DNA from 4 places in the Streptomyces sp. NBC_01390 genome. Region 3 is predicted to be linked to each of the others. Evidence: riboswitches for the same ligand, from Rfam matches in the RefSeq annotation. Region 3 holds a riboswitch; each other region holds the start of a gene.
The links. Region 3 has a riboswitch for cyclic di-AMP ahead of OG241_RS45725 (peptidoglycan DD-metalloendopeptidase family protein). Riboswitches for the same ligand answer to the same signal wherever they lie in the genome.
Positions count from the first base shown of each region.

Region 1 (5,623 bases), 5.2 Mb from region 3:
TGCTCGGTGCCTCCTCGGCGTTGCCCGCGCCCTCCTCGGTGACCTTCGTGCCCTTGGGCGGGGTGAAGTCGAAGGTCGAGGCGGCGGGCTTGGCGAAGTCGACGTCGACGAAACCGGCGTCCACGACAGCGGCACCGCCGCTCGCCGGGGTGAGCGTGAACTTCAGCGGGGTCCCGGTCTTCGAGTCGACCGCGATGCTGATCGCCCCGACCGTGGACCCGGACGCCTTCGGCTTGATGACCAGCTTGTAGGCGTCACGGCCGGCGACCTGGGCGGTGCCGTCGACGGTCACTGAGGTCGTGCCGTCGACCGCCTTCAGTGCCTCCTGGGCGAGCTCCCCGGGCGTGGCGCCCGTGTCGTCACCGGGCAGGAGCTGGTCCTTGCCCTTGCTGTCGCCCTTGTCCTTGCCGCTCTCGGACGCGGGGGCCGTGGCGTGGTAGGCCTCGTTCGACGCGCTGTCGTACGCCCACACCTCGTCGCCGTTGTGGATCACGCTGTACTCGGCGGCCTTCTCCAGCAGCGACAGCTTCTGCTTGTCGGGGCCGTCCGCGGCGACGCGGATCGTGTGTGTGCCGGACGCCAGTGCGAGGAGCTTGGCGCTCGGATCGGCGGCCGACCCCGAGCCGTCGGAAGCCCCGCCGAGGCCACCGCCCGACAGAAGGCCGCTCTCCAGGCCGCCGAGGTCGGGCAGTCCCAGATCCGTACTGATCTTCACCGTGCCGGACAACTGCTGTACGTCCGACGCGGCGATCTTCTCGATGAGCTGCTGCGCGCTGATCTTCGGCAGATCGGGGTCACCGGAGCCGGCGAACGCCGGTACCAGCCCGATCGTCGCGACCGTCAGACCGATCACCGCGGCCGGGGCGGCGTACCGCGCGGCCTTGCGGCGCCGGGACGGCACGTCCTCGGCCTCGATCTCGGCCTCGATCCGGTTACCGGCCTTGGCCTCTTCGTACGGTGCCATGTGTGCCTTACCTCCGTCGTCGGCGGCGGCTGTCCGTCCCACACTTGTCCACCCTGAGCCGCCATTCTCACCCGAACCGGTGAGGAGTGGTTGGTTTCCATCTCACCAAATCGACGAGGAGGAATCGTCAGACCTTGGGCTCAACTCCGTGTACTGCTACGGGATGACATGAGGAGGCGTAGCTTCCCCTGACCCCTAGGGGGCCAGGGCTCGGTGAGGGCCGACGGGGCCCGACTCCTCAGCCGGCCCGATGCACCACCGCGTCGCACATCTCCACCAGGGCGGCCTTCGCGTCGCACTCCACCAGCGGCGCCAACGCGGCCCGGGCATCCTCCGCGTACCGCACGGTGTCCCGCCGGGCCTGCTCCAGCGCCGGATGCGCCCGCAGCCGGGCCAGCGCCTCCGCGTGCCGGGCGTCGTCACTCAGGTCGGAGTCCAGCAACTCGCACAACGCGATGTCCTCGGCGAGCCCCAGCCGGGCCACCCGCTCCCGCAACCGCAGCACGGGCATCGTGGGAATGCCCTCCCGCAGATCCGTCCCGGGCGTCTTGCCCGACTCGTGGGAGTCGGACGCGATGTCCAGCACGTCGTCCGCGAGCTGGAAGGCGACCCCGAGCCGCTCCCCGTACTGGGTGAGCACATCCACGACACTGTCGTCGGCCCCGGACATCATCGCCCCGAACCGGCAGGCCACGGCCACCAGCGACCCGGTCTTCCCGCCCAGCACGTCCAGATAGTGCTCGACGGGGTCCCGGCCGTCCGACGGTCCCGCCGTCTCCAGGATCTGCCCGGTCACCAGCCGCTCGAACGCCTCCGCCTGCACCCGAACCGCCTCGGGCCCGAGGTCGGCGAGGATGTGCGAGGCCCGCGCGAACAGGAAGTCCCCGGTGAGGACCGCGACGGAGTTCCCCCAGCGTGTGTTGGCGCTGGGCACACCTCGGCGAACCTCGGCCTCGTCCATGACGTCGTCGTGATACAGCGTCGCGAGGTGGGTCAGCTCCACCACCACCGCGGACGGCACGATGCCCGGCGCGTGCCGGTCCCCGAACTGTGCCGCGAGCATCACGAGGAGTGGCCGGAACCGCTTCCCGCCCGCACGCACGAGATGCTGCGCGGCCTCCGTGATGAAGGGGACCTCGCTCTTGGTGGCTTCGAGCAACCCTTCCTCGACAGCCGCCAATCCGGCCTGGACATCGGCTTCGAGAGCCTGGTCCCGCACGCTCAGCCCGAACGGCCCGACGACGGTCACGAGGGATCTCCTGTCTGCTGGTGTCTACTGGCGGTCACACGGTGTGTCGATAGATCGCTGCCATCACTCGAGTCAGCGTATCCGGTCACGTTTCGATCACCGCTAGCGCCCGCCCGTCCAGGCCAGGCGTTATCGGATCACGACCGGAATGTTTTTGATCAGTCCAAAGCATGGACATTTATAAGCATCCCGCGCCCCGCCGACGGGCTCTCACGCGCATGTGTCACCTCATCCCCACCGTTCACCGCGACCGTCACCACAACAACGTCACGGACCGCGCCAGAGGTTCCGCCACCCACAACGCCTCGCAACATGTCGCAGTACCACGCAATGGACATGAGCCTTCAAGCTGCATCAAATACCCCAAACCCCTTGCTCATCCCACTCGTGTCACGACTACCCCCGGCCCGTGATTCGAGTCACGCCCACGGCGACCTCCCTTCGCCCGCACTTCGCAAACTACCCATTCGCTAAAGGCAAGTTGCCTCTCAGGCACCATCTCCCACTTGCCCCTTTTATCCGTAATGAGCACCCCAAATGGGTAAGTCCTGCATTTCTGCCCCTTGTTCGATCCATGTGCTCTCGCATACGTTTCGCGCCACACCGGGCGGACCGCCGAATCCTGCCACCGCCCGCAGAGCAGCAAACCCACCCACACACATGACTCACGCAGGCAGGAGCGGGGGACCCAGGTAAGCCGCCGGTCCGGGCGTTCGCGCCGGTCCGGCTCGGGGTGAAGCCGTGCGCCGACCGCGCGCCCGGCCGGGCATCTCCCGCCCGAACCCGACAGCTCACCTCGCAGGCGCCGGAGAGGACCCACCATGCCCGTACGAGGTCAGCACCACCCCGCGAGAGCCGCACGCCGCCCGTTCAGGCTCACGCGCACCGTCGCCATCACCGGAACGGCCGCCGTAGCCCTGGCCCTCCCCTTCCTGACCGCGACGGCGGCATCGGCCGCCCCGTCGGCCACGTCGTCCACGACGACGTACTACGCGAACAACCTGGACGGCTGGATCCGCGAGTCGCTCGACATCATGGCCCAGCACGGCATCCCCGGAACGTACGACGGCATCTACCGCAACGTCATGCGCGAGTCGTCGGGCAACCCGTACGCCATCAACAACTGGGACTCGAACGCGGCAGCCGGCACCCCCTCCAAGGGCCTCCTCCAGGTCATCGACCCGACCTTCGCCGCGTACCACGTCGCCGGCACCTCGTTCGATCCCTACGACCCGATCGCGAACATCACCGCCGCCTGCAACTACGCGGCGGCTCGCTACGGATCGATCGACAACGTGTTCGGGGCCTACTAGTCCGACCCCGGGCCGGCTCGCCCGAAGACCAGTAGCCGCCCAGGCCCAGGTCCGGTAGACCCGGGCCTGGGCGGACCGGAGGGCGGTAGCCCCGGGGCTACCGGGGCTACCGGGGCTACCGGGGCTACCGGGGCTACCGGGGCTACCGGCGCTACCGGCGCTACCGGCGCTACCGGACCGACCCGCCCCCGAACAACCGCTCCAGCACCACCGCGATGCCGTCGTCCTCGTTCGAGAGGGTGACCTCGTCCGCCACGGCCTTGAGTTCGGGATGGGCGTTGGCCATGGCGACTCCGTGGGCCGCCCAGTCGAACATCGGGATGTCATTGGGCATGTCACCGAAGGCGATGGTGGCGGCCGAGGTCAGCCCGAGATACTCGGCGGCCAGCGCGAGCCCCGTCGCCTTGGTGATGCCGCATGGCTGGAGTTCGACCGTGCCCGGCCCCGACATGGTGACCGTCGCGAGGGAACCGACCGCTCCGCGCGCCGCCGACGCCAACTCGTCGTCGGACAGGGACGGGTGGCGCAGCAGTACCTTGCTGATGGGCTCGGCCCACAGGTCGTCCCGGTGCCGTACCCGTACCGCGGGCAGCGTCGGGTGCGGCATCAGATAGCCCGGCTCGATGAGCGTGAGCCCGTCCACACCGTCCTGATCGACAGCGGCGTACACCTGCCCGACCTCGGCCTCGATCTTGCCGAGCGCGGTCTCCGCCAGCTCCTGGTCCAGGGTCACCGACCACAGCAGACGGTCCGCGCCGGCGTCGTACACCTGCGCCCCCTGCCCGCACACCGCGAGCCCCCCGGCACCGAGGTCGTCGAGCAGCGGCCGGACTCTCGGCGCCGGCCGTCCCGTCACGACCAGATGCCGGGCGCCGGCGGCCGTGGCGAGCGCCAGCGCGGCGCGCGACCGGTCGGAGAGCGTGTCGTCGGCACGCAGAAGCGTTCCGTCCAGGTCGGTGGCGATAAGTGCGTATGCGGTGGGAGCGGCCATGATCCAGAGAATACGGATCGTTCGGCCCATCGGTCTCCGTCCGAACCGGACGACGTTCGGCCTCTCTCCAGCAACACCCCCCGTGCCTACGCCAGTTCCTGCCGCAGGCACGGGGCGGGCATTGGCGCAGGGGGACGGGAGCCACACGACGACGCGGTACGGCGAGCCGCCGGTTCACAAGATCGAGCGCGCCCCGCATTGACCCACGGGACCAGAAACCCGAGCCATACCCGAGCCCTACCCGTGCGCCGCCGCCAGATGCCCCGCCAGCCGCGGTGACGCGAACTCCGTACCGCACACGAACCGCATCACCGGGCCGTACGAAGCGGCCGCCGGCAAGCCGGTGAAGTACAGCCCGGGCACCGAGGACACATACCCGGCACCGAGCCTCGGCGTCCCCCGGCTCACCGCCAGCTCCGTACGCAGTTCATGCCCGAGAAAGTCCATCGCGGCGATGTCGACGCGGTAGCCGGTCGCGGCTATCACATGGTCGGCCGACAACTCCCGCGTACGGCCGCCGGGTTCCTGGACAGTCAGCACCGGGTGCCCCCCGACGAAGCCCACCCCGCTCCCCGAACCGTCCCCCTTCGGCGCACTCTTGGCGCCCTGCGCGCCCTCCGCCTCAGCCGAGCCCGCGACCTCCACAGCCCCCATTACTCCCGTTACTCCGGTGACTCCCGCCCGGACGATCCGTGCGACCTCGCTCACCTGCACCTTGCCCTCGAACCGGTCGCGCAGCCACCACGCACCGAGCGGTCCCAGAACCCGGCGGACCAGGTAGTGGCGGGCCCGGGCCGGGAGGTAGCGGTAGGGGTGCGGATAGTAGGTGAGGGCCCAGAGCGACCACGCGTTGCCGAACGGCGACTCGGGTCGCAGCCTGGGCTGCCGCCAAGGGGGCGCACCGAAGGCGACGCGACCGCTCCCCCGCGACACCACCCGTACCCGTGCCCCCGCCTCCGCCGCCAGTACCGCCGTCTCCAGCGCGGACTGGCCCGCCCCGACGACGATCAGCTCCCTGCCCGCGAATCGGCTCAGGTCATGATGCTGCGAACTGTGGGACACCGGTCCCGTGGGCGAGGGCCCGTCCGGCGCCGCGGCCGCCAGCT
Region 1 covers NZ_CP109551.1:5,029,637-5,035,259, forward strand. Annotated here, with positions in the region: gene OG241_RS22660 (LolA family protein) at 1-964, opposite strand, end outside; gene OG241_RS22665 (polyprenyl synthetase family protein) at 1,203-2,213, opposite strand; cyclic di-AMP (ydaO/yuaA leader) riboswitch at 2,865-3,031, shown strand; gene OG241_RS22670 (transglycosylase SLT domain-containing protein) at 3,035-3,526, shown strand; gene OG241_RS22675 (HAD family hydrolase) at 3,696-4,517, opposite strand; gene OG241_RS22680 (NAD(P)-binding domain-containing protein) at 4,755-5,623, opposite strand, start outside.
Region 1: it holds a riboswitch for cyclic di-AMP, as region 3 does, so the genes downstream of both, OG241_RS22670 (transglycosylase SLT domain-containing protein) here and OG241_RS45725 (peptidoglycan DD-metalloendopeptidase family protein) in region 3, are expected to answer to the same signal.

Region 2 (5,623 bases), 8.9 Mb from region 3:
CACGCCATGAACGCCAGCGACGACCCGTCAGCCCGTTACGTCCTGCCCGAGTTCACCGAACGCACCAGTTCCGGGAGCCGGACGCTCGATCCGTACTCGAAGCTCCTGGAAGAGCGGATCGTCTTTCTCGGGACGCCGGTCGACGACACCTCGGCGAACGACGTGATGGCCCAGTTCATGCATCTCGAGTACCTCGCGCCCGACCGGGACATCTCCCTGTACATCAACTCCCCCGGCGGCTCGTTCAGCGCGATGACGGCGATCTACGACACGATGCGGTTCGTCACCTGCGACGTGGAGACGGTCTGCCTGGGGCAGGCGGCCTCCGCGGCGGCCGTGCTGCTGGCCGCGGGTACGCCGGGCAAGCGCAGCGCGCTGCCGGGAGCCCGGGTGCTGATCCACCAGCCCTCGCTGTCCGAGCCGGTCCACGGCCAGGTGAGCGATCTCTCCATTCAGGCCCAGGAGTTGGGCCGGGTCCGTAACCTGCTGGAAGAACTGCTCGTACGGCACACCGGCCAGAGCGCGGAGCGGGTCGCCGCGGACATCGAGCGGGACAAGATCCTGGACGCCCAGGCCGCTCTGGAATACGGGCTGGTGGACCGGATCGTGCCCAGCCGCAAGTCGTCGCACCCCACCCCCGGTACGAGGTGAGCCGCCGATGCTTCCACCCGAACTTCCTCCGCTGCCCGCGCTGACGCGCGCGGAGGGCGAGTTGATCGACCGTTACCTCGAAGTGGCCGATCTGCTCGGCCGTATCAATCCCGCCTATCACGGCGACACCTACCGCGGGCTGAGGGCCGCGCAGGCGCTCGTCGCCAAGGCGGTGGCGTTGCGCGACGCGCTGGAGCTGATGCACCAGCGGGGCGAGGCCGAGGTGCACGCCCATACGCTGGCGCGTGCGCTGCGCGTCCTGGACGGGGAGCGCCGCACGGCGCGCGTCACCGTTCCTCGTGAGCCCGCCGGTTGACGCGCCGCATCCACGGGACCGCATCAGGCGGGCTCATCCGTCAGGTGACGGACTGTCCGGAACGGATGGGGAAGTGACTAGGCGGCATCCCCCGTTCGGAGTAGTCGCGGATCCCCCGTCCGGCCCGCTCGACTTGCGCGACACGCACGGTTCGTAACCGAATCGAGACCGCTCAACCCCTGGTCCGAGGGTGCGCGACCCCCTCGAAAGTCCTTCGTGGGTACGGGTGTCCACCCGAACGGGCCAGCGGTGAGTAACCCCACAAAGCCCCGTTTCCATTGGGATTTTCCCACTTCCATGAGCCAAGATCCCTTCCTGACGACAAGCCCCCGCCACAAGCGGCGGGGCGATCCGGGCGGACGCCGAGTCCTGCCGCCGCCTGGATGACCGGTCGACAGATGTGCATCGGCAGGAGTGGAGGACCCAAGCACGACGGGTCGCCGGAACGGTCACGCCATGACCGGGCCGAGCAGCCCTTGGGGTGAAGCCGCGTCAGCGGCCGGGCAACTTCGCCAGCCCGAATCCGACAGGTCATCCTTCACAGGCGGCTGACGAAGGGTTGCGCATGTCTGCGCTCAATCGTGTCCCGTCGCTGATGACCCGGGCCGGTACGGCCTCGGCTCTCACCCTCGCCGCCGTGGGCGGCAGCCTGGTGATCCCCGGTGTCGCGACCAACGCCGCCGCGGCGGTCGCACCGTCGACGAAGGCACTTCAGATCGCGGCTTCGAAGAAGGGCTCCGCGTACAAGTACGGCGCCGCGGGACCGAAGAGGTTCGACTGCTCCGGTCTGACGCAGTATTCGTACAAGAAGGCGGGCAAGTCCCTGCCACGTACGGCGGCGGCCCAGTACAACAAGACCAAGCACATCTCCGCCAAGAGCCGCAGGGGCGGGGACCTGGTCTTCTTCCACTCGGGCTCGAACGTCTACCACGTGGGCATCTACGCCGGGAAGGGAAAGATCTGGCACTCCCCGAAGACTGGGGATGTCGTGAAGCTCCAGAAGATCTGGACGAAGAGCGTCTGGTACGGCCGGGTCAGCTGACCTCCCCGGGGTGGGCCGGCGGCCAGGAGCCGCCGGCCCGCCCCGGGCCCCGTTCACAGCGACAGCGACGCCTCCAGCGGGAACAGCGCGCCGAAGCCCGTCGGCGCGGCGTCACGGCTCCTGCTGTCCGACCGCGGTCACCGGAGGCCTGGCCGGGACCGTCCACGGGAGTTCGATCGACACCGTCTTGCCGCCCTCCCGAGTGGGGCGGACCCGCAGTTTGCCGCCCGACTCGGCGGTCAGCCAGCGGATGATGACCATCCCGCGCCCGTTGTCCTGCTGCACGGCGGCGGGCAGCCGTTTGGGGAAACGCGGGTGGCTGTCGGTCACCCCGATGCGCAGGTTTTCGTCACGATCGAGGGCGATGTCCACCGTGAAGGTGGGTGACAACCCGAAGGTGTGCTGTACGGCATTCGTGGCGAGTTCCGAGATGATCAGGCGGATGCTGTCGGCGGCTTCGGAGTCACCCGGCAGGCCCCATTCCGCCAGCACGTTGGCGACATACGCGCGGGCGGCGGAGACCGAGGCGGGATCGCTCGGCAGAGTGACGGATGCTTCCAGGTGGTCTGCCATGGCGACGTCGTCCCTTTCCCACAGGACCGGGGCCCGACACGGAGCGGCTGATTCGAGTACGGTCCCGGACTGGTGCTTCGCGCCAGACTGCCATTCCGGCGCCGGTCACGGGGTGCGATCCACCAAGATATGCATATATCTGTCGCTCGAAGCGGTGAACTCTGCGACCCCAGAACGTATTCGGGCGGCTCATCAGGAGTAAGGGGTGGCCCATGCAGTACGGTCCCGCGGTGCGCCGCCGAAAGCTGGGTGCCGAACTGCGCGCGCTGCGTGCCAGGGCCGGGCTCACAAGCGGTCAGGCGGCCCGTCTGGTGGGCTGGCACCAGTCGAAGGTGAGCCGGATCGAGACAGGTGCGAGCGGCGTGAAACCGGCGGACGTCCGGTTACTTCTGGACGCGTACGCCGTTCCCGAGGGCGAGTCGCGTGAGCTGCTGCTCGTACTGGCGGGGACCGAGGACGGCGACCGGCACAACTGGTGGCATGCCTACCGTGGCGTACTGCCGCCCGCCTACCGGGATTTCATCAGCCTGGAGTCGCAGGCAGGCACCATGCGCACGCTGGAGACCTCGGTGGTGCCGGGGTTGCTGCAGACCCGGGAGTACGCCCGTGCGGTGACCCGGGCCGCGGTGGACGGCCTGGAAGAGAAGCGGCTCGACGCGCTGGTCGAGGTGCGGCTGGCCCGGCAGGACGTGCTGCGTTCGGACCGGCCGCTGGAGCTGAGCGCGGTCCTCGACGAGGCGGTGCTGCGCCGCGAGGTGGGCGGACCCGAGGTGATGACACGTCAGCTGGCGTGGCTTTTGGAAGCGGCCCAACTGCCTCAAGTGCGGCTGCAGATCCTGCCGTTCACCGCAGGGGCGTATATCGGTATTACCGGGCCTTTCGTTATCTTCTCCTTTCCGAGCACTTCTGACTTGGATGTGGTTGTTCTCGACCAGATGATGAGTAGCCTCTACCTCGAACGGAAAGAAGACCTCCGGGCCTACAGCGAGGCCTTCAACACCCTTCAGATCCACGCCCTTTCGCCCGAGGACTCGTTGGATTTCATCGCCGGTCTGCATTACGGCGTGTGAGGAGGCACCATGACCGCACTGCCTCGGAACGTACCGTCCGTCGTCGAACCGCCCGGTGTGCGATGGCTGCGCAGCAGCTACAGCACCGGCGCGAACAACTGTGTGGAGACGGCCCGTCCGGACACCGATGTCCCGGCCGGACCGCTCGCCGTACGCGACTCCAAGAACGCCACCGGGCCCGTCCTGCTCTTCTCCCCCGAGAGCTGGCAGGGATTCCTCACCGCGTTCCGGTGATCGCCCTACGACACACGGCCGCGGTCCGCCGACTCATGGTCGCGTGTCACTGATCAACGGCACTGTGGATCTCCGCGTCTACGGTCGGTTCTCGCCGATCACCTGTACCGCCCGCGCGATCTGTTCCTCGGCCAGGTCCGCGCGGGCGGTCAGCCGCAGCCGGGACACCCCGTCGGGCACGGACGGCGGGCGGAAGCAGCCCACGCCCACTCCGGCGGCCCGGCAGTCGGCCGCCCACCGCACGGCCCCCTCCGGGGACGGTGCGCGCACGGATACCACGGCCGCGTCCGGCCGGACCGCCGACAGCCCCTCCGCCGTCAGCCGGGTGTGCAGCTCACGCGCCACCGCACGCGCCCGGGCGGCCCGTTCGGGCTCGCGGCGCAGCAGGGTGAGGGCCGCGAGGGCCGCGCCCGCCGCGGCGGGCGCGAGACCGGTGTCGAAGATGAACGTCCGGGCCGCGTTGACGAGGTGTTCGATCACCCGGGCGGGCCCCAGCACCGCACCCCCCTGGCTGCCGAGCGACTTGGACAGCGTGACCGTCACGACGACGTCCGGCGCGCCCGCCAGTCCGGCCGCGAAGGCCGACCCCTGCCCGCCCTCGCCCAGGACTCCCAGCCCGTGGGCGTCGTCGACGACCATTCCCGCACCGAACTCCCGGCAGGCGGCGGCGAGTTCGGCCAGCGGTGCGGCGTCCCCGTCGACCGAGAAGACCGTGTCGGACACGGCGACGGCCGGCCCGGTGTGGGTGCCGAGTGCCTTGCGGAAGGCGTCCGGGTCGGCGTGCCCGACGACCTGGGTCGTCCCCCGGGCGAGGCGGCAGCCGTCGATCAGCGAGGCGTGATTGCCCGCGTCCGAGACGACGAGGGAGCCGTGCGGTGCGAGCGCGGTGACAGCGGCGAGGTTGGCCGCGTAGCCGGAGGAGAAGACCAGGGCGGCCTCGAAGCCGCAGAATTCGGCCAGTTCGCGTTCGAGTTCCGCGTGCAGTTCGGTACTGCCCGTGACGAGCCGCGAGCCGGTGGCCCCGCCGCCCCAGCGCCGGGCGGCCCGGGCCGCGCCCTCGGTGACCTCGGGGTGGCGGGCCAGGCCCAGATAGTCGTTGCTCGCGAGGTCGAGGAGCGGGGAGTCGGCGGGGCGGGGCCGCAGGGTCCGTACGAGCCCGGCGCGGCGGCGCGCCTCGGCCTGCTCGTCGATCCAGCCGAACGCCATGAGTCCTCCGGGCAGCTACGTGTTTGTAGGCAGTGGACAGACCCTAGCCGGACCCTCTGACACCCAGGATGTGGCAATACCCACAGCCGGTTTTATCAAGCAAGGAAAAAGACCAGGTCAGAGGCCGTATGACACCCGATGCCGAAGATCGTCTCTCACGGCCGCGTCCAGGGAAGCAGCTTGTCGAGCACGTCACGAGCCGCCACGAGGGTCTTGGGGTTCCTCTTGATGTACTGATTTGATCGGGTGATGTCGGGCTGTTTGCCGGACAGCGCGCAGGCGGAGTCGGTAGCCCTGGTTGGGTGAGATATCCGCAGGGCGGTGGCTTGACCGATGGCGAGAGGACCGCGCGGGAGCGGGTCCGGCTCAAGGCTGTGGCTGGCTTCGAGGGCGGGGACAAGAATCGGGGGATCGCTGTCGTTTTGCGGGTCTCGGAGCGGCCGGTGGAATGTTGGCGGCGTCAGTGGCGCGAGGAGGGCCGGGCCGGGGTGCGGCGAAGGGATCGCCTGGCCGGCCTCGGCTGTCGGACGT
Region 2 covers NZ_CP109551.1:1,296,323-1,301,945, forward strand. Annotated here, with positions in the region: gene OG241_RS05515 (ATP-dependent Clp protease proteolytic subunit) at 7-651, shown strand; gene OG241_RS05520 (hypothetical protein) at 659-967, shown strand; cyclic di-AMP (ydaO/yuaA leader) riboswitch at 1,350-1,529, shown strand; gene OG241_RS05525 (C40 family peptidase) at 1,533-2,009, shown strand; gene OG241_RS05530 (ATP-binding protein) at 2,121-2,582, opposite strand; gene OG241_RS05535 (helix-turn-helix domain-containing protein) at 2,795-3,652, shown strand; gene OG241_RS05540 (DUF397 domain-containing protein) at 3,662-3,886, shown strand; gene OG241_RS05545 (8-amino-7-oxononanoate synthase) at 3,965-5,092, opposite strand; gene OG241_RS05550 (hypothetical protein) at 5,467-5,623, shown strand, end outside; gene OG241_RS05555 (hypothetical protein) at 5,622-5,623, shown strand, end outside.
Region 2: it holds a riboswitch for cyclic di-AMP, as region 3 does, so the genes downstream of both, OG241_RS05525 (C40 family peptidase) here and OG241_RS45725 (peptidoglycan DD-metalloendopeptidase family protein) in region 3, are expected to answer to the same signal.

Region 3 (5,623 bases):
TGGGTGGACGCTGCGCTGGCCGGGGAACTGGGCCTTGAGCGGGCGGCGTTGACCGGCCCCAGGTGAGTGACCTGGTCGTCGACCTGGGGCTGCGCCCCTGGACCCCCGCTTCGGCCATCGGCCTTCGGCTTGAACGGCCTCGTCCTCAAACGCCGGACGGGCTGTGGATGCCCGCCCGGCGCCGAGAAGTGTCGAAGCCCCGCGATCGACTCACGCGAACGACTCGCTCACGCGACCCAGTCGATACGGCTCTTGATGTCGTCGGGCGACAGATGCCCCTTGGCCGTCACGGTGTCCCCCGACGACTCTCCCCTCAGCCGCCGCCCGATCCACGGGACCAGGTACTCGCGGGCCCACTGGACGTCGTCGCGGCGGATCTCCAAGGTGCCCCGGGGAGGCAGCAACGGCCAGGGCTGGTCCGGGTCGGCCGGGATTTCGAGGCCGAGCACCTGCCCCGCGCGCAGCGCCACGCGCGTGTGGCCCTCCGCCGACAGATGGAGCCGGTCGCCGTCCCAGGCCCTGCGGTCCTGGATGGTCTTCAGGGACCACAGGTCGAGGACCGGACAGTTGTACCGGTCGGCGATGGCCCGGAGGTGGCCGTTGTACGTGGCGATCTTGCCGCGCATGTGCTTCAGGACAGGGACGTTGCGGGTGTCGAACCCGGTCGTCACCATCACGGTGCCGACCTCCGAGGTGAGGCCGATCACCGCCCGCTCGAATCGCTCGGCGACCTCGTCCGGGTCGCTGCCGGGCCGGATGATGTCATTGCCACCCGCGCAGAAGGAGACCAGGTCCGGCGCCTGCTCCCTGGCGACGGGGAGCTGTTCGGCCACGATCTGGTCGAGCAGCCTCCCGCGTACCGCGAGGTTCGTGTAGTCGAAGTCGCCCTCGGGGCGCCGGTCGGCGAGCAGAACCGCGAAGCGGTCCGCCCAGCCGACGAACGCCCCGTCGGGGCCGGGGTCGCCGACGCCCTCGGTGAAGCTGTCCCCCACCGCCACGTACGACCCGATCACTGCTCTGCTGTCATTCTTCGAATCGTCTGCCACATCGGCCCATGATTCACCTTCCGATGTGAGCTACGCGACCGTAGGAAGGGGTTGACGTGTGGTGAGATAAGCCACGTGTCAAGTGTTGGTCAACCCGGAATAACGGGGAGACGCAGCTCACGGACGCTGAAGTCGGTGATCCTGAAGTGGCGTAACGGCGCAGCCGGGTCGCGGTGTTGGCGTTGGCGCCGCAGCCGACGTAGTACGTCGGAGACCGCCGAAGACCGGACCCGGGATCGGGGCCGGCCTTCGGTGGATGTACGTGGATGCACTGGGTGGACATCCTTGACGGACGTCCGTGCACGAGGTGCGCGTCAGCCGACGGCGACACCCTTCGAGCGGAGGTAGCCGACCGGGTCGATGTCGGATCCGTAGTCCGGAGTGGTGCGGATCTCGAAGTGCAGGTGCGGTCCGGTCACGTTGCCCGTGGCGCCGGAGAGACCGATCTGCTGCCCCTCGCTCACGGTCTGGCCGGCCGAGACGGAGAGCTGGGAGAGGTGGCCGTACTGGGCGTAGTAGCCGTCGGCGAGCTTGATGACGACCTGGTTGCCGTACGCGCCGCCCCAGCCGGCGGAGACGACGGTGCCGGCGCCGACCGCCTTGAGGGAGGTGCCGGTCGGGACGACGAAGTCGACGCCCGTGTGGTAGCCGCTGGACCACATGCTGCCCGCCACGTGGTAACCGGTGCCGATGGTGGCGCCGGTCACGGGAAGGGTGAAGCCGCTGGAACTGCTGGAGCTACTGGTGTCGGCGGCCTCGGTCGTCGTGGAGGTGTCGGCCGTCGCGCTCTCGGCGGCAGGCTTGGACTCCGTCTTCCGCGTGGACTTCGAGGAGGACGAGGACTCCACGGCGGACGACGAGGTCGACGCGGCCTTCTTGCCGATCGTCAGCTTCAGACCGGGGTGGATCAGGCTCGGGTCGGCGCCGATGGCGGTCCGGTTGTCCGAGTAGAGCTTCTGCCAGCCACCGCTGACGCTCTCCTCATGGGCGATCTTCGAGAGGTAGTCGCCGGACCGGACCGCGTAGGTCCTGACGCCCGACTTCTTCGCTGCGGCAGCCTTTTCGGTCTTTGCCGTGTGCACGGAAACGGAATCGGCCGTTACGGACTTGGCTGATTCCGAAAGCGACTGAACAGCCTGAGTCGTGGACTCCGCCGTGGCCGCATGGGCGCCGGTGGCTCCCAGCAACGGCAGGGCGAGAGCCGCTCCGCCGGTTCCGGCGACGGCTATCGAGCGAGTGAATCGCTGGGACTTCGGACGGCGGTGCTTACCCTTCGCGGGCATGACGAATTCCTCTCCGTCGCCTGCGAGGTGAGCTGTCGGGTGCGGACTGGAGATGTCCGGCCACGCCTGAACGTGACTTAACCCCAAGCCTGTTCCAGAGACCGGAACAGGCGTTCTACCTGTGGGTCCCCCGCTCCTGCCGTACTCGGGTGTTCGATGGGGGCTCCGGGCGGCGGCAGGATTGGGCGTCCGTCCGGATTGGTGGCGAACGTAAGCGACCAAGACGCACGGAAACAAGCTTCAGGTTCCCTGTGTACGGGTTTCCTGTGATCCTCCCCGGAATTCCCGGTCACTGTCCGTGAATTCCGGATCTTTCAGCCCCTTGAACTTCCTTTAATCACGCCGAAATTACGTGAACATGACGGCGACACACCGTCACGAATATGACCCTGCTCACGCGCCCGATTCACAGCAACCCCCATTTCCCGGCGAGTTGTAATTAAGGCGCCATAACGGACAGAAGTGTCAGATGCGACGCAGTCGGAAAACTGCCGCATCGAGGTCACCCTTCAGCCCGGTTCGCAGGCCGCGATGCAACAGCACGGCCCCTCTGTGGATTTCGCCCGTTTCGCGGCATTCATACGTCGCCGACGGGTCGAGCCCGCGCAGCCGCAGCGCCGGAAGCGGCTCACCGTGGTGCTGCGCCTGGAGCCAGGCGAGGACGACGGTCTCGTCCCCGAGCACGTACTGCACCGCGCTCAGTCCACCGGTCGGCCGCCGCAGCCGGTAGAGGTCGCCGCGCTGTACGACGGGCCGGATCTCCTTGTAGAGCCCCACCCACTCCCCGGCCTCGGTCAGCTCCTCCTCCGTCCACCGGGCGAGGTCGCCGCCGACGCCGAGCACCCCGGCCATCGCACTCACGAACCGGAAGCGCAACGAGCTGACCCGGCCGTTGAGCTGGGTGTTCGGGCTGTCCGTGACCCAGGCGGCCATGACCCGCGCCGGATGGATCTGGCTGAAGCCCTCCTGGATGGCGAGGCGGTCCAGCGGGTCGGTGTTGTCGGAGGTCCACACCTGGTCCGTACGGGCGAGGACCCCCAGGTCGATCCGGCCGCCGCCACCGGAGCAGGACTCGAAGGCCACCGTGGGGTGGGCCGCCCGCAACCGGTCCAGCAGGGCGTACAGCCCGTGCACGTGGTCGACCCACAGCCGCTGGGGGTAGTCCTCGCCGGGCCAGCCGGCGTCGGTGAAGCAACGGTTGAAGTCCCACTTCACATAGTCGATCGGGGCACTGGAGAGCAGCCCGTCGAGCTGCTCCCAGAGGTACTCGCGGACATCCTCACGGGCGAGGTTCAGGACGAGTTGATTGCGAAACTCCGTCCGCTTCCGTCCCTGCTGAAACTGCACCCAGTCGGGGTGCGCGCGGTACAGGTCACTGTCGGGGTTGACCATCTCCGGCTCGACCCAGATGCCGAACCGCATACCCAGGGCCTGCACGTACTCGGCGAGCGGTTTGACACCCGCCGGGAAGCGGTCCGGGTTCGGCGTCCAGTCACCGAGACCGGCCCGGTCGCTGGTCCGGGCCCCGAACCAGCCGTCGTCCACGACGAACAGCTCGACACCGATCGCGGCGGCCCGCCGGGCCAGCGTCCCCTGCTGCTCCTCGGAGATGTCGAACTCCGTGGCCTCCCAGGAGTTGTAGAGCACGGGCCGGTCCCGGTCCGCGTCGGGGACGACGAACGCGCGCTGGTACGTGTGCCACGCCCGGCTCGCCCCGCCGTGCCCCGAGTCGGTCCACAGCCCCGCGAAGACGGGCGTGGTGAAGGACTCGCCCGCCGCCAGGCGCAGCAGGCCGGAGTCGTCGTATCCGGCGCCGCCGGTGATCTGCACACGCGCGTCGGGCAGCTGGGCGACGGCGATCCGCCAGGAGCCGGACCAGCCGAGCGCGCACGCGTACACCTCGCCCTGCTCCTCGGTCGCGTCGGTGTCGAGCGCCACCCAGGGCAGGTGATGGTGCCCGGTGTGGCCGCGCCGGCTGCCGATGACCTTCTCACCGTAGGTGAGGTCCGTCCGCACGAGACGGGACTCGGCGGCCCAGCGTCCATGGAGCTGGGAGAGGCGCCAGCCGTCGCGCTCGGGAAGCGTCCAGGTGGCGGAGTCCGCACGGAGCAGCTCCAGCGGGCCGGCTCCCTCGGGCGCGTCATGGGCGAGGGTCACCCAGCGCTCCACCACGTCGTGGCGCATCCGGTAGTGGAGCGTGATCGCCAGCCCCGCGTCACGGAACCGAAGCCGCAGTTCGTCCCCGTCGTCGCCGCCCTCGGTCTCGTACGCCTCGAAGCGCCACTCGGTGCCCCGGCGCTCGTCGCTCCGGACGGACAGCGCGGGCCGTACGAAGCGGGGGCCGCCCTCGACCGGGTACTCCTCATGGCCGTCCAGCGGGGCCTCGAAGGGCCAGTAGTCCGGCAGCGGACGGACGGCGAGCGCCTCGGCGTCCGCGAGGGCGATCCTCGGGCCCCAGTGCAGATGGAGCAGTTCGTCGTCCTCGGTGAGATGGACGGCGTAGCTGCTCGTGGGCCCCGAGAGGAGCCACGTACGACCGGTTCCGGCAATTTCCAGCATCATGTCCCCACAGATCCGAACAGGCACGCTCAAGCATCAACATCATCAGCGCCACGGCGGCCGACGGCAACGCCTGTGGAAAACTCATTGGCCTGCTCACCCATGTCGTATCGTCGAAGCGCGCCCGTCGACGAGCAGCGTCCGCGGGGCGGTGTGGGAGGGGAGCCCCCGTGACGCAGCAGGTCCCGTCGACCGAGCCCGAGCTGGGCGGCGTACGCAACTTCCGTGACGTGGGCGGGCTCCCGACGGTGGACGGCCGGCGTGTGGCGCCCGGACGGCTGTTCCGCAGCGGTCATCTCGCGCACGCGACCGACGAGGACGCGGCGTTTCTCGGTTCTCTCGGGCTGCACACGATCTTCGACTTCCGCAACGCGGCGGACATCAAGCTGGAGGGGCCGGACGTCGAGCTACCGGGCGTGCGCAATGTGAACATCCCGCTGTCCGACCCGGCGCACGGCGCGGAGTTCTGGAAGATGGTCCGGGAGGGCGATCTGGACGAACTGCGCAGCCTGCTGGCCGACGGCAAGGGTGAGCAGCGGATGATCAACTCCTACCGCGAGATCGTCAGGGACCGCACGGCCGAGCACTCCCGGATGCTTCACGCGCTGGCCGAGGACAGCGTCCCGGCCCTGATGCACTGCGCGGCCGGCAAGGACCGCGCGGGCCTGTCCATCGCGGTGACGCTGCTCGCCGTCGGCGTGGAGCGCGAGGCCATCGTGGCCGACTACATGGAGT
Region 3 covers NZ_CP109551.1:10,220,866-10,226,488, reverse strand. Annotated here, with positions in the region: gene OG241_RS45740 (TetR/AcrR family transcriptional regulator) at 1-66, shown strand, start outside; gene OG241_RS45735 (SGNH/GDSL hydrolase family protein) at 228-1,013, opposite strand; gene OG241_RS45730 (DUF6250 domain-containing protein) at 1,060-1,329, opposite strand; gene OG241_RS45725 (peptidoglycan DD-metalloendopeptidase family protein) at 1,361-2,329, opposite strand; cyclic di-AMP (ydaO/yuaA leader) riboswitch at 2,334-2,491, opposite strand; gene OG241_RS45720 (alpha-galactosidase) at 2,795-4,888, opposite strand; gene OG241_RS45715 (tyrosine-protein phosphatase) at 5,059-5,623, shown strand, end outside.

Region 4 (5,623 bases), 2.4 Mb from region 3:
AACTCGACCGGACCGCACCTGCACTTCGAGGTTCGGCCCGCCGGCGGCTCGGCGATCGACCCGCTCCCGTGGCTGCGCAGCCACGGCCTCGACCCGACGTAGATCCCGTCCGGTTCCCGTCCCCTTTTCACCCGCCGCGTCACCGGCGTGACCCGGGCATCTCGGCGATGCCCGGGTGTCCGGTCAGAGCTTCTCCACCGGCGCGTACCGCAGCAGCAGCCGCTTCGGCTTGTCCTCGCCGAAGTCCACGGTCGCCTCGGCGTTCGAGCCGGTGCCCTTCACGCCCACCACGGTTCCCAGACCGAACTGGTCGTGCGTGACCCTGTCCCCCACCGCCAGCGCGACCACCGGCTTCTCGACACCGCCCCGGCGCGTGGCGAAGCCCGACGCGCCCGAGGCAGCGGTGCGCGAGCGCGAGGACGACAGCGACGACGCCACCCCGGAGGCCGGGCCCGAGGAGGTCGCCGGAGCCATCGCGCCCGTGCGCTTCCACTCCAGATGGGCCGCCGGGATCTCCTCCAGGAAACGCGAGGGCGGGTTGTACGAGGGCTGACCCCACGCGCTGCGCAGCGACGACCGCGTCAGATACAGGCGTTCACGCGCGCGCGTGATGCCGACGTAGGCGAGCCGTCGCTCCTCCTCCAGTTCCTTGGCCTGACCGAGGGCACGCATGTGCGGGAAGACGCCGTCCTCCATGCCGGTCAGGAACACCACGGGAAACTCAAGGCCCTTGGCGGTGTGCAGGGTCATCAGGGTGATGACGCCCGAGCCGTCGTCGTCCTCGTCGGGGATCTGGTCGGAGTCGGCGACGAGGGCGACCCGCTCCAGGAACGCGGCGAGCCCTGCCGGAGCCGGCGCCTCGCCCTCGGCGGGCTGATCGGCCTCCCCGGCCTCGGCGGCCACTCCCGACTCCTGTTCGAACTCCAGGGCCACTGCGGCGAGTTCCTGGAGGTTCTCGATCCGGGTCTCGTCCTGCGGGTCGGTCGACGCCTGCAACTCGGCGAGGTAGCCCGTGCGTTCGAGCACCGCTTCGAGGACGGTCGCCGGGCCCGCGCCCGACTCCACGATCGTCCTCAGGTCCTCCATCAGCGTGTTGAACCGCTTGACGGCGTTGGTCGACCGGGAGGCCATGCCGTACGCCTCGTCCACCCGCTTCAGCGCCTGGGGGAAGCTGATCTTCTCGCGCTGGGACAGCGCGTCGATCATCGCCTCCGCGCGGTCGCCGATGCCGCGCTTGGGCACGTTGAGGATACGGCGCAGCGGCACCGAGTCCTCCGGGTTGGCGAGGACGCGCAGGTAGGCCAGGACGTCCCGGACCTCCTTGCGCTCGTAGAAGCGGACACCGCCGACGACCTTGTAAGGCAGGCCTACGCGGATGAAGATCTCCTCGAAGACACGCGACTGGGCGTTCGTCCGGTAGAAGACGGCGACGTCACCCGCCTTCGCGTCGCCCGCGTCCGTCAGCCGATCTATCTCCTCGGCGACGAACTGCGCCTCGTCGTGCTCGGTGTCGGCGACATAGCCGGTGATGCGCGCGCCCGCGCCCGCGTTGGTCCACAGGTTCTTGGGGCGGCGAGACTCGTTGCGCTCGATGACCGCGTTGGCGGCGCTCAGGATCGTCTGCGTCGAACGGTAGTTCTGTTCGAGCATGATCGTCGTCGCGTCCGCGTAGTCCTCCTCGAACTGGAGGATGTTGCGGATCGTCGCACCCCGGAAGGCGTAGATCGACTGGTCGGCGTCTCCCACGACGCACAGCTCGGCGGGAGGCAGGTTGTACTCGCTGGGCGGTACGTCGGCGTCGTCGCCGGTGTGCTCGGCGGTTCCGACGAGTTCCCGTACGAGCGCGTACTGGGCGTGGTTGGTGTCCTGGTACTCGTCGACCAGGACGTGCCGGAAGCGACGGCGGTAGTGCTCGGCGACGTCCGGGAAGGCGCGCAGCAGGTTGACCGTCGTCATGATCAGGTCGTCGAAGTCGAGGGCGTTGGCCTCACGCAGCCGCGACTGGTACATCGCGTACGCCTGGGCGAGGGTCTTCTCGAAACCGTCGCTCGCCTGGGCGGCGAAGTCCTCCTCGTCGATCAGCTCGTTCTTCAGGTTGGAGATCTTCGCACTGAAGGACTTGGGCGGGAAGCGCTTGGGGTCCAGGTCCAGATCGCGGCAGACGAGCGCCATCAGCCGCTTGCTGTCGGCGGCGTCGTAGATCGAGAAGGAGGAGGTGAAGCCGAGCCTCTTGCTCTCCCGCCGCAGAATCCGCACGCACGCGCTGTGGAAGGTCATCACCCACATCGCGTTCGCGCGCGGGCCGACGAGTTGCTCGACGCGTTCCTTCATCTCACCGGCGGCCTTGTTGGTGAAGGTGATCGCGAGGATCTGGCCGGGGTGGACGCTTCGCTCACCGAGCAGATGGGCGATGCGGTGCGTGAGCACACGTGTCTTGCCGGAGCCGGCGCCCGCCACGATGAGCAGAGGGGTGCCGGCGTGCACGACGGCCGCGCGCTGGTTCTCGTTCAGCCCGTCCAGGAGCGCTGCCGGGTCCACCACGGGACGCGGGGCGCCGTCGCGGTAGTACGCGTCCCGGTCCGGCGGCGTGTCGAACTTCCCGCCGAACAGATCGTCCGGAACGGACTCCGGCGCATGCTCGTCCTCGGGCGGTGGCGGGGGTTCCTCCGCGTGGGCCCGAGGGCTCTGGAGGTCCGCCAGGAAGCTGTCGTCAAAGAGGCTGCTCATCGCTCTCCGAGTCTAGGCGCCCCCACTGACAACCCGCTGCCACCCCGAAAACATCCGCCGAACACCGCCCGGCCCGAGCTGTGGCCGGCACTTGTCCGCCCGAACAGCGGGCCCTCGGTCAGTCCTCCATTCACATGATCAGGCAATTCATCCGATACCACCCCGAACCGAATCCATGAAGCCACGTTTAGGGTCGAGGTCACAAATAAGTATCGGGCATAGCGGTCATCAACCTTCACAGAAGCCACACCCGTTGGTTAGCGTGCCGTAAGGCCGCTCGATCTCCACCGGCGAACATCGCCGGGCCGCGCGGCCCCCGCCGAGTCCGATCGTGCCGCCGTGTGCGGCAGGAGCCGGGGACCCACCGAGAACTTGGGGTGAATCGGTCCGACTGCCTTCCAGGGCAAGGACCGTAGGGCAACCCTTCCGAACCACCCGCCCGAACCCGACAGCTAACCCGGTAGGCGGAACATGGAAGGAGTCGCCTCCCTTGGCGTCGTCGCACCGCAAGTCGCGCCCTACGGGAACGCGCGTAGCAGGCATACGGACCCCCGCCTTCGCCACGGCGGCCCTGACCGCTTCCGTAGCCCTGCTGACCCAGACCGCCAACGCCGCGCCCGGGGGGCCCTCCACGTCCCCGGCGCCCTCGGCCGACGACCGGCCGAGCATGGAGGAGGTCGAGGCGGAGGTCGACGACCTCTACCACCAGGCCGAGTCGGCCGCCGACGTGTACAACGCCGCCAAGGAGAGGGCCGCAAAGCAGCAGGGTCGTGTCGACGCCCTGATGGACGACGTGGCCCGGCGCACCCAGAAGCTCAACGACGCGCGCGAGGAGCTGGGTTCCTTCGCCGCGGCCCAGTACCGCACCGGGTCGGCCGCCCCCGACACGGCGACGTTCCTGCTGGCGGACACTCCGCAGGACTACTTCGACCAGAACCAGCTGATGGACCGTATGACGGCCCGCCAGAAGGACACGGTCGACGACTACATCACCCAGCAGGCCGAGACGACGCGGCAGCGCCGGGAGGCCACCGCGAGCCTGGAGTCGCTCACGGAGTCCCAGGACGACCTGCAGACGACGAAGACCGCCGTCCAGACGAAGCTCGCACAGGCCCGCCGACTGCTCTCCCGCCTCACCGCCGAGGAGAAACTGCGGCTCGCGGCGATCGAACGCGCGAAGCAGGCGGACGCCCGCCGCCAGGCGCAGGAACTCGCCCGGCAGCAGCAGGCCGCAGGGCAGCAACGCCAGCAGGACTCGGCAGCGGCGGCGCAGCAGTCACCGGGCACCGGCGCCTCGGACACCTCCACACCCGCGGTCCCCGCCTCCTCGTACGCCGGCAAGGCCGAGAAGGCCCTCGCCTTCGCACGCGCACAGGTCGGCAAGCCGTACGTCTGGGGTGCGACAGGGCCAGATTCGTACGACTGTTCGAGCCTCACTCAGGCCGCCTGGCGGGCCGCCGGAGTCAGCCTTCCGCGCACCACCTACGACCAGGTGAACGCCGGGACAACCGTTTCGCTCTCCGACATCCAACCCGGTGACCTGGTCTTCTTCTACGAGGACATCAGCCATGTCGGCCTGTACATCGGCAACGGCATGATGATCCACGCGCCGAAGCCGGGTGCGTACGTCCGTGAGGAGTCGATCTTCTACGACGGCGAGTCCGCGATCCACAGCGTGGTGCGCCCGGCCTGACGCCCATGTAGGTTCCGATTAGAGATGTCGCTGTCCGAGTGACTTGTCGTCAACTTGTCAGTCGAAACGCTCTCTTCGATCCACGGCCAGGCCCGGAGCCTGGCCGTGCTCTACCGCACGGGTCCACTACCTCGTTGGTTTTCTCGGCTTCTCATCCACGCTACTCATGGTGGTTGCCAGTGTCCTGGTGTCGATGACATCGGACACGAAGGGGCGGCCATGGGGACTGACCCAGGCGTCGCGGACGCGACAGGTAGCTGGACGGTTCAGGCGGCTTATCGGCGGGCCGACGGTCGGCTGGTCGAGGCCGAACTCGACCGGGTCCCGGTGGACGAGGTGGCCGGCGGACAGCCGGTACGCGAGTTCCGTTGGTACCGGGGCCGGAAGCACTACTCGGGTTGGTACCACGCCGCCACAACGGGTCGTCTCGTGGCCTACGAGAGTCGGCTGGAGCTCGCCCGCATTCTGCTTGCCGATTTCGCGCCGGATGTCACGGAGATCGCGGCCCAGCCGTTCCAATTGGTCGGCCCGGACGGTGACCGCGTTCGCCGTCATGTTCCCGATCTGTTCCTCGTCCATGCCGACGGTCTGGTGACCGTCGTGGATGTCAAGGCGCCCTCACGCATGAGGGATCCCAAGGTGATCGCGCAGTTCGACTGGACACGCCAGGTGTGTTCGCGCCGCGGCTGGGTCTATGAGACCTGGTCGGGGGCCGAGCATGCGGTCGTGGAGAACGTGCGGTTCCTGGCTGGCTACCGGCGCCGGGAGCTGGTGGAAGCCTCGCTCGTCCCGCGTGTGCTGGAGGTTGCCGCCTGCCAGCCGACCATCGGTGCCGTCGAGGCCGCGCTGGCCGGGCAGCACTCGTGCGAGATCGTCCGTCCGGTCGTCCTGCACCTGGTGTGGTCCGGTCGGCTCGTTGCTGACCTGCGGACTCCTCTGAACCGTGCAAGCCGGGTTCGGGTGGCGGCATGAATACATACGCGGTGTCCCTGTTTCCGGGAGTGCGTCTCTTCTTCGGCGGTGACGTCGTCGAGGTCGTGGACGTCGACGGGCTCCGGACGACGGTCCGTAACGAGCGGACGGGCGAGTACAGTTCCGTTCCGCTCGGGCAGCTGGCGGCCGGCGCCCGGTCGATGGATGAGCCTGCGTTGGCTGCCGCGGACGGGGTGGGCCTGCTGCTGGCGTCCTTGTCGGCCGACCAGC
Region 4 covers NZ_CP109551.1:7,863,655-7,869,277, reverse strand. Annotated here, with positions in the region: gene OG241_RS35475 (M23 family metallopeptidase) at 1-102, shown strand, start outside; gene pcrA (DNA helicase PcrA) at 184-2,727, opposite strand; cyclic di-AMP (ydaO/yuaA leader) riboswitch at 3,053-3,210, shown strand; gene OG241_RS35465 (NlpC/P60 family protein) at 3,218-4,420, shown strand; gene OG241_RS35460 (TnsA-like heteromeric transposase endonuclease subunit) at 4,640-5,392, shown strand; gene OG241_RS35455 (helix-turn-helix domain-containing protein) at 5,458-5,623, shown strand, end outside.
Region 4: it holds a riboswitch for cyclic di-AMP, as region 3 does, so the genes downstream of both, OG241_RS35465 (NlpC/P60 family protein) here and OG241_RS45725 (peptidoglycan DD-metalloendopeptidase family protein) in region 3, are expected to answer to the same signal.